DNA from 3 places in the Lysinibacillus sp. A1 genome. Region 3 is predicted to be linked to each of the others. Evidence: riboswitches for the same ligand, from Rfam matches in the RefSeq annotation. Region 3 holds a riboswitch; each other region holds the start of a gene.
The links. Region 3 has a riboswitch for cobalamin ahead of PI85_RS08825 (ferredoxin). Riboswitches for the same ligand answer to the same signal wherever they lie in the genome.

Region 1 (4,290 bases), on a different contig from region 3:
TTAAATTCATAGATTTTGTTACTTACAGGATCTTTATGCTTTAGGAATGAGATTCATTTATTTATAGAAGGGGTGAAAGGGATGGCTTGGGATGTTTTTAGTATTATTGGTACAATTGCCTTTGCTATTTCTGGGGCAATTATTGCAATGGAAGAGGAATACGATTTATTCGGTGTTTATATACTCGGTATCGTCACTGCTTTTGGTGGAGGGGCTATTCGAAATTTACTTATCGGGCTACCTGTCACGACATTATGGGGACAGGATATGATGTTTCAAATTGCACTTGCTGCCATTACCATATTTTTTATTTTTCCTCATCATTTGATTCAACACTGGCATCGTTGGGGCAATTTCACAGATGCAATTGGCTTATCAGCATTTGCTATTCAAGGCGCACTCTACGCCGTAAAGCTGGATATGCCGATCAGCGCTGTCATTGTAGCTGCGGTCTTAACTGGTTCAGGTGGTGGTATCGTGCGTGACTTATTAGCTCGACGAAAACCACTTGTTCTTCGTGACGAAGTCTATGGTGTTTGGGCTGCTCTCGCAGGACTTGTTATTGGGTTTGAAGTTTTTACAGGAGATATCTTCCTTTATATTTTATTTGCGGTAATAACAGCCTTACGTATTCTTTCCTATATGATGAAATGGCGTTTACCTTTGCGAAGGTTGAATCGGGCATAGAGTCTATCATTGATTAAATAAGCACAAATGGTTCCTTAACTATTTGCGCTTATTTTTTTTTTCAGTAACTATTTAGTCAAAAGATTCATTGCTTCTTCCAGCGTCACCATATTTTTCATCATCGAGCAAGCAGCATCTAATAGGGGAAAGGCTAGGGCTGCACCGGAACCTTCTCCTAGCCGCATATTCATGTGCAGCATGGGCTCCACTCCTAGTAATTCAGCGGCAATTTTAGCCCCTGGCTCCTCCGATGCATGAGAAGGTATAATAAAATCCTTTACTTTTGGTTCAATTTGATAAGCAATAAGCGCAGCAATAGTTGAAATAAATCCATCAATCACAACAGGTTTTCGATGACTTGCGGCTGCAAGGATGATACCAGCCATAGCCCCAATCTCTAGCCCTCCAACTTTAGCTAGAACATCAATGATATCATTAGGATTGGGTTTGTTGAGCGTAATTGCTTTTTGAATGACCGCTGCTTTATGAGCAATTCCTCCTTGACCAACACCTGCTCCAAATCCTGTTATTTCAATTGGGTCATAGCCAGTCAAAACAGCTAAAATCGCAGTACTCGGCGTTGTATTACCGATGCCCATCTCACCTGTACCAAGTAGATTGGCTCCTTTTATGATTTCATCTGTTGCCACACGAATCCCCGCTTCAATAGATTGAATGGCCTCCTCTCTAGACATAGCAGGGCCTTGTGCCATGTTATCTGTACCATATTTTACTTTTTGAACGATTACGCCCGAATTGAGTGGAAGATCATCCTTTACTCCAACATCGACCGTTACAACCTTCGTATTCGTCACACTTGCAATCGCGCAAACACCTGTACCTCCTTTTGGGAAATTTAATGTTTGAAATAAAGTAACATCTTGTGGGTTCGTCGTCACACCTTCCTTACAAACTCCATGATCTGCTGCACAGACAATCATCACCTTTTGATCAATCACAGGATATAATTGTCCTGTAATCCCAGAAAGCTGCACAGCAATGGACTCTAATTTACCTAGGCTACCTGGCGGCTTACAAAGAATATCTATTCGCTTCCTTGCTTGCTCCCTACTATTTTTATTAGCGCCTTGAATGTTTTGAATTGTGTCATGTAATAATTGCATTGTCATTTCTCCTCTCGTTCTTCATGAAGACAAAATAAAAAGCCTGTAGTTTATTGTCATGACAAATAAACTACAGACTTTTCCATCATCTATATCCTCTTCAAGCAAATAGGCAGGTCTCCTGGCTTAAGTTCAACATTTCATAGTACCTTCCCAGCAATGAGCTAGTGGTCTTCACTATTAAACTCCCTTTTACAGTGGCGGGTCCGCTAAAGCTTTTCACTTTATTCCCTATTCTCCCTTAATGGGCACCTAATGCTTGTATTAAACTACTTTTAATCTACGACAGCATATTTCTTCTGTCAATATTTGAATGTGATACTTTGTATGCCTATTCTTTTTCTAGCTCGCTTAGCAATGTTGACCCTAATAATAGTACCGCTCCTATTATTTGTAGAAGCGTCATTTTTTCTCCAATAATCATCGTTGAAATGACTAATGATGTCAGTGGATCTATATAGCTAAGAATGGCTATACTTTGCCCTTTCAGCTTTGACATGCCCCAAAAGAACAATAAAAATCCAACCCCTGCATGGACAATACCTAATGTCATTAATAATAGGACTGACTTAAAATTGAGTGTCATAACCTGAAACCCTGTTGTTCCAAGTATATAAAAACAAAGGAAAAAAGCTGCTAAAGATAGTTGAATAATTGTATTTTCCGGTTCTTTTAAGCCACATATACATTTATTTGTAAATGTTAGAGCTGTATAAAAGCATGCAGCGATAAGACCGTAGACAATACCAATAAAATGTTTACTGTCTCCAGTGCCTTGACTTTGGACAATCAAAAATAGTCCGATAATAGCCACACAGACATACAGTATTTTTCTGCCAACTAGCTTCTCTTTTAAGATTATTGGAGATAAACAGATAACTAGTATTGGTGCAAAATAATAACTGAGTGCAGCATTAGCAATTGTTGTTTCTTTATAAGCCTGAAATAAGAAAATCCAATTCCCACATAAGGCAACACTAGAAAGAATTAATTTCCACTTATTTTTGAGAATACTTCTTTTCGTTAAACTTTTCTTTTTAAAAATAAAAATCACTATCAAAAAACAAGCACCAATTAAACTCATCCAAAAAGCGATTTCACTTGAAGACAAAGGGATATACTTGGCAAAAACACCAACTGCACCAAAAATAATCATGGATAATACAAACGCTAATTTTCCGCTCATTACAATTCCTACTTTCTACGTATAAGTATTAACCTACACAGTAGAATCTATTGAAAATGAGCAAACTGTTATTGTATGCCTTAACAGTAGATTCTACTGTAAAGACATTGTTGGGGGTGCTATTGAACGAAACATACAAAATCCCTCCTTCATCGATATAATTGTAACATATTTCTGAAAATTACAGAGTACGATTTATAGATAAAGGGAAAAGGAAACGCTAATTACTTCATAGGTAAGGATAAAATTTTCTTTTTAGGAGGAGTTAGAATGAATGCAAGAGAATTAAGAAACGCGATTGCGGAGACTTGTGAAAATTATGATAGTCATTACGCTCAGTTAGTGAAACCGATTAATCAGTTATTAATGAATGTTGATGCTTCCATCAGTGAAGAAACAGCGTATGTCATTATGGAAAATTTGAAATTATTTTATAGTGGAGATAAATACATGGCGGAATGTCATTTCGATGAGAGTGAAAATTTCTTAAAGGATGGCATTGAGCTTTTACAAAAGGGAGATCTTGCGAATGGCGCTTTACAAATATACGGTGCTGGTTTAAATTTTGCCAGCTATGCTTCAAAGGTTCGCGGCCAAAAAAATGTGAACCCGTACATGAACTTTGAAAAAAACTTTAGCCTCGTCATGGACTCACTCCAAAAATAAGCATATGAAAAAAGAAAGAGTATACACTCTTTCTTTTTTCATTATGTCATTATTTAAATTCTAATTCACCATCGTAAGCTAACATGCCGCCTTCAAGGTTTGTCACATCAAATCCTTGTGCCTCTAAATAAAAACAAGCATTAGCTGAACGGCCACCAGCCTTACAAACGATAATATATGGCTTAGTTTCATCTAATTCCTCAAGACGTTCTGGGATTGTCCCAAGAGCAATATGCTGAGCACCAGGAATCATGCCATGTGCAACTTCATCCTCTTCACGTACATCAATAATATATAGGTCTTCATTTGCATCTAATAGTTCTAATAATTGTGTTGTTTCCATTGATTTCATCAAACTCGTCCTCCAAATATCTATTTCCTCTATCATTATAGCCTGTAGCAAAAAAAACAGCCAGTGTGGAGAACACTAACTGTTTAACAATCTTTTTATGCTTCTGTCTCTAAAAATTCTATTTGTTTAGCTGGAACGAATGTAGAAATGGCGTGCTTGTAAATCAGGTGCTGCTTATTTTCAGCATCCAATAATAAAACTGTAAAATTATCATATGATTTCACAGTCCCTTTTAACTGAAATCCGTTTAATAGAAATACAGTTACAAAAACACT
Region 2 (4,290 bases), on a different contig from region 3:
CTAAAATTTGCCGCTGATGGGCAATGTCTAAATGATTTGTCGGCTCATCTAGCAGTAAAATTTCCGCAGTTTGAGCAAGAGCCTGTGCAACAAAAACTCTTTGCTGTTCACCACCCGATAAGAATTCCATCGGTGTATGCTCATAACGTTTTATGCCTGTTTGCAGCATTGCATGTTGAACTGCTTGTTCATCTTGCTCAGACCAACTTGAAAAAAAGCCTGTTTGATGTGGATAACGTCCAAGCGAAATAGCCTCTCTTACACTGTTTGAGAAAGCGTTCGCATGGAGCTGTGGTAAAACAGCCATTTTTTTTGCTAAAGCACGGGCATTGTAGGAAAGAATGCTTTTTCCATCAATAGAAATCGTGCCCTCAACTGCTGGTAGAATACCACTCATTACCTTTAATAATGTTGATTTCCCACTACCATTTGGCCCTAAAATGCCAAGAATCTTTCCTTTTCCAACTGTAAAGCTTATATCATTGACGATCGGTACGTCTTCATAACCACCTGATAGATGTTCAACAACAATCACGCCCGTACCCCCTTGCCTCTTCGTTGCTTATAAAAAATATAGGAAAAAACAGGCGCTCCAATAAATGCAGTAATGACACCAATGGGCAGTTCCCTTGGCAAGATGATGGTTCTTGCAACTAAATCACAAATAATAAGTAATGTTGCCCCATTAAAAAATGATAATGGAAGTAAATGACGGTGATCAGAACCCCAAATCATTCTTGTCATATGTGGTACAACTAACCCTACAAAGCCAATTGTGCCTGAAACAGCAACTGCTGCTCCAGTTAGCATGGAGCCACCTACTAAAATCAAATACTTACTTCGCTTTACATTGACACCTAAATGCTTCGCTCTTTCTTCCCCATATAACAAAACATTAAGCTCACGTCTCTGTGTCCACAGCATAAGGGAACCAACAATGACAAATGGGATAATCATTTGAACATACGGCCAGCCACGCATAGAAACAGAACCGAGTAGCCAGCCGATTACTTGGCGCAGTTCCTCTCCCGATAAAGCAATCATTAACGAGATTAACGATCCTAAAAATGAACTAAAGATAACACCTGTTAAAATCAGTGTTTCCATCTTTAAAGAACGGTCCACTACTCTAGCAAAGCTCATCACTATCACCATTGTAATGATTGCGCCTATCATGCTAAAGGTAGGTAAGGCATACAAGCCTACAACAGGCATAGAAATACTAAAAAAGATTGTCATGACTGCGCCGACAGAAGCACCAGATGAAATACCTAATGTATATGGATCTGCTAATGGATTTTTGAGCAAGCCTTGGAAAGCCGCTCCCGCAATGGCGAGAGAAGCTCCTACTAGCCCCGCTAAAAGCACACGGGGCAGGCGAATTTTCCAAAAGATATTGGCAGCTGTTTCATCAACTGACTGATTCCACAACACTTCTATCGGAATATGAACAGAGCCTATAGCGACGCCACACCAGATGCTAATGATAAGAAGCGTACATGTTAATACATAGGCTGTTGCTACTTTTTTCACTTAAATACCTCAGGGTAGATAGCTTTTGCTAATTCCTCAAGGCCATCCGCTAAACGTGGTCCCTGACGGCTTGTTGTGCTTTCATCTACTTGCACAATAGCATTATTTTTCACTGCATTTATTGTATCGAAACCAGCACGCTTTGGTATTTTTGTTAAAATATCAGGTACATAACTATATGTCACCACGATGACATCTGGATTTTTTGTGATAATTTGTTCTGCACCAATTTCATACCAATTATCACCGTCTGCTGCTACATTTTTTGCATGGATCATCTCCAGCATTGCGTTCATAAATGTGCCTTGTCCAGCTGTATAAATATTAGGTTCATCAGAGGCTTCTACAAAAACGTTCTTAGGTTCAACGTCTTTCACTTTCCCCTGAACCTCTTCCACTTTCGCCTTCATGTCAGCAATGATTTTTTCGGCTTCTGGTAATTTCCCTGTAGCACGCCCAAGCTGTTCAATCGTTGTATAGGTTTCATTAAAATCTTGGGCATTTTTTACAACAAATACTTTCACGTCCGCCGATTCTAGCTGTGCTATAGCTGATTCCGAAAGAGACATGCTAGATTCATGAGCAAAAACGATATCTGGCTTTAAGGCAATAATTTGTTCAATATTGTACTCCATGCCACCAACTTTTTCTTTTTCAGCTACCTCTGGTGGATAATCGTCGTTGTCTGTAACCCCTACTATTTCATCCTTTAAACCTAGGCCAAACAATATTTCTGTATTACTTGGAATAAGTGACACTATTTTCTCAGGAGGAGCCTCTAGTGTAATATCCTTCCCAATAGCATCCGTTATAGTCATAGGGAATGTTGCTTCTTCCGCCTTAGATGTTTCTTGTTGTGTTTGTTCTTTTGTAGGTGTGGAATTGTCTTTTTGTGCCTCTTGTCCACAAGCTGCTAGCAACCCTATCGTTAAAAATGCCGATACCCCTATTTTCCAAAATTTCTTCATGTGAATCCTCCTTCGTTGATTTGTGCGTTCAGGTGTTAGAAATATTGTTCCATCAAAATAAGACCCCTCATCTTCGAATGATGAGGGGTCAAAATCGCACCAAAAAACTGATACAAAATCCACCATCCTATCCTCGTAGGCTGTCATGTCTATGCTATAAAGGCAGGTCTCCTGGCTTGTGCATTACGTTTTTTCAAGCCTTCCCGAAATCTTCAGTGGCATCATTTGAAAAAACTCACACTTACAGTGGCGGGACCGCATCGGAATTACACCGATTTCCCTTTTCACTTTACATAAGTAAAGAACCTTTATACTATTCAGTTGATTTTATTATACATGAAATTAAAAAAAGTCGCCTCTATATCAAGGCGACTCCAAAGGTTATTAGACGATTTCAGCAAAATACTGTACGGTTTTCATCGGAGCACCAATCGTTCGTAATGACCAAGTTTGCTCTAAATAAACATCCGCTAGTTTGTCATATTTCCCACCAAATTTTTGTGCCCACTCAACGGCTACGACACTTTCATATAATTGAGCCATTTTTTTGGCAACATCCTTTGCTTCAAACGTTTTTGTCGCTTCATCGAGAGTACTAAAAATTTGTAAGGTTGCCGATAGTTTAGTTAATTGCTCTTGAACGATTTTCACTAATGAATGGTCTGTTAAAACTTCTAATCGCGCGCCCATCTCTTGAATAAACAATTCATGTGCCCTGTATTTATCCACTAAGCGAATAAGCTCCAAAGCTAGTATATTAGACGTACCCTCCCATACCGTCAACACTTGCGCATCTCTCAGTAAGCGTGGTGTTACAAAGTCCTCAATATAGCCATTCCCTCCATGTAGCTCAATTGCTTCACTTGCATAATGGACCGCTTGCTCTGCCGTTTCCTTTTTCATAATGGCAATATATAAACGGTTCATGATGATGTCTTGTTCTGTTCCCTGACCACTTGTCACTTTATCGTATAATTGAATAAGATCAAAAATCGTGGCTACTTCTACATGCAGCTTAGCGGCATATTTACCTAATGTATCCTGGATCATAGGATACTGTGTTAAAGGTTTACCAAAGGCATATCGATTTGACACATAGTGCTTCGCCTCTAAGAAGCCACGGCGCATAATACCAATGGATGCCACAGCATTACAAATTCTTGATAAATTAAGCGCCTCCAGCATATAATAAATCCCTTTATTTTGATCACCAACTACATACGCGAGTGCTCCATCAAACTCAACCTCACCAGATGGAACGGCTTTCACACCTAATTTATCTTTTAGTCGTCGAATACGAAGATGGTTAGCCGATCCATCTTCATTTCGCCATGGAACTGCAAATAGGGTTAATCCTTTAGAGCCTGCTTGTGCACCCTCTATTCGTGCCAATACCATTGCAACCCCACACATCCCTGCATTGGAGGCAAAATACTTTTCACCATAGAGGCGGTATTCATTCTCCACAAGTTTTGCTTCTACTACATTCGCACCAACATCCGAGCCTCCTTGTCGCTCTGTTAAAAAAGTCGCTCCCTCATATAGCTCCATATCGCCTGTTGCACAAACATGCGGTAAGAAGCGCTGCTTAACTTCTTCCTCTGCATAATGGTCTAATAAATAGGCAGTGGCCATCGTTAACGTCACAGGGCAATAAAAACCGGGCTCTGCATGTGACAGTAAATAACCTTGTGCAAAACTATAGACATAATTCCCTTTGTGACCTAGTTGGGGAATATCTTTATGCACATAGCCAACAATCCCCGTATTATATGTCTCCTCAATTGTT
Region 3 (4,290 bases):
CCACGATGGCTAAAAGTAATAAATTTCGTTTCATATTAGTGCGCCTCCTTTGTAGAGAAAACACGTAAAGATTTTAATTCGCTAATATTATATTTTTTCAAGAAGTTCATGACAATAACTGTTAATATTCCTTCACTCACAGCTAATGGGATTTGTGTTAAGGCAAAAATACTTGCGAACTTTGTAAAGGAAGCCATAAAGCCTCCAACTTCAGATGGGAAGGCTAGTGCTAATTGAACGGAAGTCACCACATATGTACCTAAATCCCCAAGCATAGCCGCAAAGAAAACAGCTAATGAAAACGATAACCCCATTTGTTGCGCCCCTTTAAATACAAAGTAGGCGATAAACGGGCCTACGATAGCCATCGAAAAAGCATTAGCCCCTAATGTTGTGATCCCACCATGTGCTAAAAGTAAAGATTGGAATAATAAAACAATTGTCCCGATGACACTCATCGCTAACGGTCCAAATAATACTGTCCCGAGACCTACTCCTGTTGGATGTGAGCAGCTCCCTGTAACTGAAGGGATTTTTAAGGCTGATAGGACAAAGGCAAACGCACCGGACAGCCCCAGAATCATTTTTGTTTCAGGGTTTTCTTCAATTGTTTTACGAATAGAGCGCAATCCTAAAATAATAAATGGGATGGAGATTGCCCACCAAAAAATAGCCCATTCGATTGGTAAAAACCCTTCCATGATATGCATGGCGAAGGCACGCTTTGGCACCATTAAAAAAGCCAATAGAAAATAACTAAATTTCCACCAAGACAGCTTCAATTTTCTTCCTCCAAACTGTAAATAGATTTTTAGAATGTAGCGTGCGTAATAAAAAAGCACTTTTCCGTTGTTGGAAAAGTGCATAGCTAAAAAAGCAAATAACATTTTCATCTGCTAAGCCGCACACCTATCCTCGTAGGCTGAAACGATCACTTATTTTCGGCAGGTCTCCTGGCTCTAGTTCAACACTTTATAGGTCTTCCCATCTATTGGACAGTGACATGTTCTATAAAGCTCCCTATTACAGTGGCGGGACCGCGCCGGACTTAAACCGGCTTCCCTTTTAAGCAAAATGACGAGCATTTTACACCGAAAAATAGTAAGTTGTGAGATTTCACGACAAAGTGTATCACGAATTTCCATAAATATGCTATACTTTTTTTATAAAAAATTAAAAATAGAATATCAATGTCGAAAATTCTGATAACTAACGTTTTTTAGGATTAAAGAAGGCAAATTCAATTTTTTAATAGCTTTCAACCCTCCTATGAAATTGATAAATTTGTCATGATTTTTTAAAGAAATATTGAAATTTTAAAATAATAAGATATGATTAAGACAGTTTTCTATTATATATACGATTAAAAATTTCATATAAAACGTCGATAAGTGCTCGAAGAACTCGAGATAATAGGGAAATTGGTGAAAGTCCAATACAGCCCCCGCTACTGTAATAGCTGATGAAATCGCAATGCCACCTGTGCAAACTAGGGAAGGTGCGACAGTAAAATGAAGCTTAAGTCAGGAAACCTGCTTATCAGATTGTGCATGCAAACTTTTCGGAGGGAGAAGTTGAAGCAAAAGCGAGGATCTGTCTTTCAATCTATTCGTTTTTATTTGGCTTCTACAAACCTTTACTCTTCGGCAGAGTAAAGGTTTTTTCTTTTTTCCAAAAGCAAATGAGGGGAGATATAAGATGACAACGTGGAATTTAGAGGGGATGAAAACACATCTCTTTATTTGCAATGGCAGTAGCTGTATGAACAAGGGTGGGGAGGAAATTACCCAAGCTATACGAGATGAAATACAGCGTAACGCACTAGATAAAGAAATACATACGACAAGAACGCGCTGTAATGGACGATGCAAGGATGCTTGTGTTGTAATTGCTTACCCTCAGGGGAATTGGTATCGTGTACCATCAACGGAGCATGCTAGAACACTTGTACAGGATTTGCATCATGAATCCTTATATAACGATCATGTTTTTACACTTCGAGAAGGGACATTACAGCGAACAGCGCAAACGACAGCCATTAAAGGGATTGAAAAGGTGAAAGAGGGGTAAAAACATGGCGCAAAAAGGGAAAATTTTCGTAGTAGGCTTTGGGCCTGGAGACTTTAAGCATATTACGACACGTGCAGTAGAGGCTTTACAACAAAGTGATATGATCATAGGCTATAAAACCTATGTTGAGCTGATTCAAGATTTAGTCAGCGCAAAATCCATTGTCAGTACAGGTATGACAGAGGAAGTGTCACGTGCTCAGGAGGCCGTTCGTCAAGCAGAGGCAGGAAGTATTGTTTCGGTCATTTCGAGTGGAGATGCGGGCGTTTATGGTATGGCGGGATTAGTGTATGAAGTATTAATTGAGCTAGGCTGGACAGAGGCAACTGGTATTGAAGTGGAGATTGTCCCAGGTATTTCAGCTATCAATTCATGTGCTAGTTTACTTGGTGCACCCATTATGCATGATGCTTGTACCATTAGTTTGAGTGACCATCTTACGCCATGGAATTTAATTGCGAAGCGTGTGGAAGCCGCAGCTATGGCCGATTTTGTTATTGCTTTATACAATCCTAAAAGTGGTCGCCGTACAAGACAAATTGTCGAAGCGCAACGAATTCTTTTAGAATATCGTTCTCCTGACACACCAGTAGGGCTTGTAAAAAGTGCCTATCGAGAACGTCAGGAAGTGACGATGACGACATTGGCAAAAATGTTGGAACATGATATTGGTATGCTGACAACGGTTATTATCGGAAACTCATCTACGTTCTTCTATGATAATAAAATGATTACACCGCGTGGCTACCAACGTAAATATACACTTGGCGAGGAAAAACAGCCATTACGTCCACATCAACGCTTACGGGAAGAAAATGAGCCATGGGCGATGAATCAAGAGACAGGAACAGCACGAAATGACTTTGCGGCAGACCCTAATGCAGGGAGAATGAATAAACCCAGTATAGCCGTTATGCCAAAGCCGCAAAAAACAGCACTTGAAATGGCTACAGCTGCGCTTGCAATGGTAAAGGGAACAAGTGCTATCAAGGCTACGCCAAAGCTTGTACAACAAAAAATAGAATCAATTTTTGAATTGGCAGTGAGCCCTGGCGTGGCCAATAAATTTTTCACACCACAGCAAATGATGACGTTAGCAGAGGTCGTAGGAGAAGAAGGATCAATGGAATATACACCAGATCATCAAATCCATTTAAAAATACCTACAACAACGCCTGAACGTATCACTGAGAAATTACAGGAAGTAGGCTTTTTATTAGCACCAATTGGTGATGTGTTGTCGTTGAAGGCTTGTGATTTTTGCTACGGTGAAAAAGCAGATTCCATTCCGTATGCGGAGGAAATTCAAGAAAAGCTTGGTGGTATGTCATTACCGAAAACGTTAAATATTGGCTTCAATGGCTGTGGGATGGCTTGTTATCGAGCCGTGTTTGATGATATTGGGATTGTTTATCGCAAAAGTAAATTTGATGTCTTTATTGGGGCGAAGCCAGTCGGACGTACGGCTCATGCAGCACAGCCTGTTGTAGAAGGTTTGGAGCCTGATCAATTAATCCCTTTAATTACAGATATTATTGAAGAATATAAAGCCAATGCGCATCCAAACGAACGTCTATTTAAATACTTCAAGCGGGTGAAAAAGATATTGCATTTTACGTATCAAGATATGTCTTCCAAAATAAAAATAGAGCCAGCTCCGTGCGGCGACTAGTGAGGAGAAAAGTGATGAAAGCTATATTATTTGTTGGCCATGGCAGCCGTTTAGCAGCAGGAAATGATGAGGTGCGTACATTTATCGAGCAAATGAAATCTCGCATTGATGAACAATATTTAGTGGAAACATGTTTCCTTGAATTTGCTTCTCCTAATATTGAAGAAGGTATTACAAACTGTGTGAAAAAGGGTGCTTCAGAGGTACATGTCATCCCGATTATTTTACTTCATGCAGGTCATTCCAAGCTACATATTCCAGCAGAAATCGAGCATGCTCGTGAGCATTATCCGAATATCACATTCACATATGGTCAAACAATTGGCATTCATGAAGAAATATTTGCGATATTACAAGATCGTTTAGTTGAAATTGGATTTGATACTGAACAAGAACAGGAAGACACAGCCATTTTATTAATTGCTCGAGGAGGCAGTGATCCTTATGCAAATGGAGATTTCTATAAAATTACACGATTGCTATGGGAAAAACTACCTGTTAAATACGTAGAAAGTGCCTTTATGGGCGTAACGGACCCACGTGTTGAA

Region 1: it holds a riboswitch for cobalamin, as region 3 does, so the genes downstream of both, cobT (nicotinate-nucleotide--dimethylbenzimidazole phosphoribosyltransferase) here and PI85_RS08825 (ferredoxin) in region 3, are expected to answer to the same signal.
Region 2: it holds a riboswitch for cobalamin, as region 3 does, so the genes downstream of both, PI85_RS15010 (ABC transporter substrate-binding protein) here and PI85_RS08825 (ferredoxin) in region 3, are expected to answer to the same signal.

The regions. Positions count from the first base shown of each region.
Region 1 is NZ_JSZM01000012.1:565,387-569,676, reverse strand. It holds gene PI85_RS12240 (trimeric intracellular cation channel family protein) at 82-687, shown strand; gene cobT (nicotinate-nucleotide--dimethylbenzimidazole phosphoribosyltransferase) at 756-1,811, opposite strand; cobalamin riboswitch at 1,905-2,082, opposite strand; gene PI85_RS12230 (DMT family transporter) at 2,143-2,997, opposite strand; gene PI85_RS12225 (hypothetical protein) at 3,268-3,663, shown strand; gene PI85_RS12220 (rhodanese-like domain-containing protein) at 3,713-4,015, opposite strand; gene hfq (RNA chaperone Hfq) at 4,111-4,290, opposite strand, start outside.
Region 2 is NZ_JSZM01000017.1:83,351-87,640, reverse strand. It holds gene PI85_RS15020 (adenosylcobinamide amidohydrolase) at 1-535, opposite strand, end outside; gene PI85_RS15015 (iron ABC transporter permease) at 532-1,533, opposite strand; gene PI85_RS15010 (ABC transporter substrate-binding protein) at 1,530-2,501, opposite strand; cobalamin riboswitch at 2,645-2,826, opposite strand; gene PI85_RS15005 (acyl-CoA dehydrogenase family protein) at 2,886-4,290, opposite strand, start outside.
Region 3 is NZ_JSZM01000011.1:213,621-217,910, reverse strand. It holds gene PI85_RS08835 (energy-coupling factor ABC transporter substrate-binding protein) at 1-34, opposite strand, end outside; gene PI85_RS08830 (energy-coupling factor ABC transporter permease) at 36-782, opposite strand; cobalamin riboswitch at 926-1,111, opposite strand; cobalamin riboswitch at 1,373-1,555, shown strand; gene PI85_RS08825 (ferredoxin) at 1,699-2,070, shown strand; gene cobJ (precorrin-3B C(17)-methyltransferase) at 2,075-3,742, shown strand; gene PI85_RS08815 (sirohydrochlorin chelatase) at 3,757-4,290, shown strand, end outside.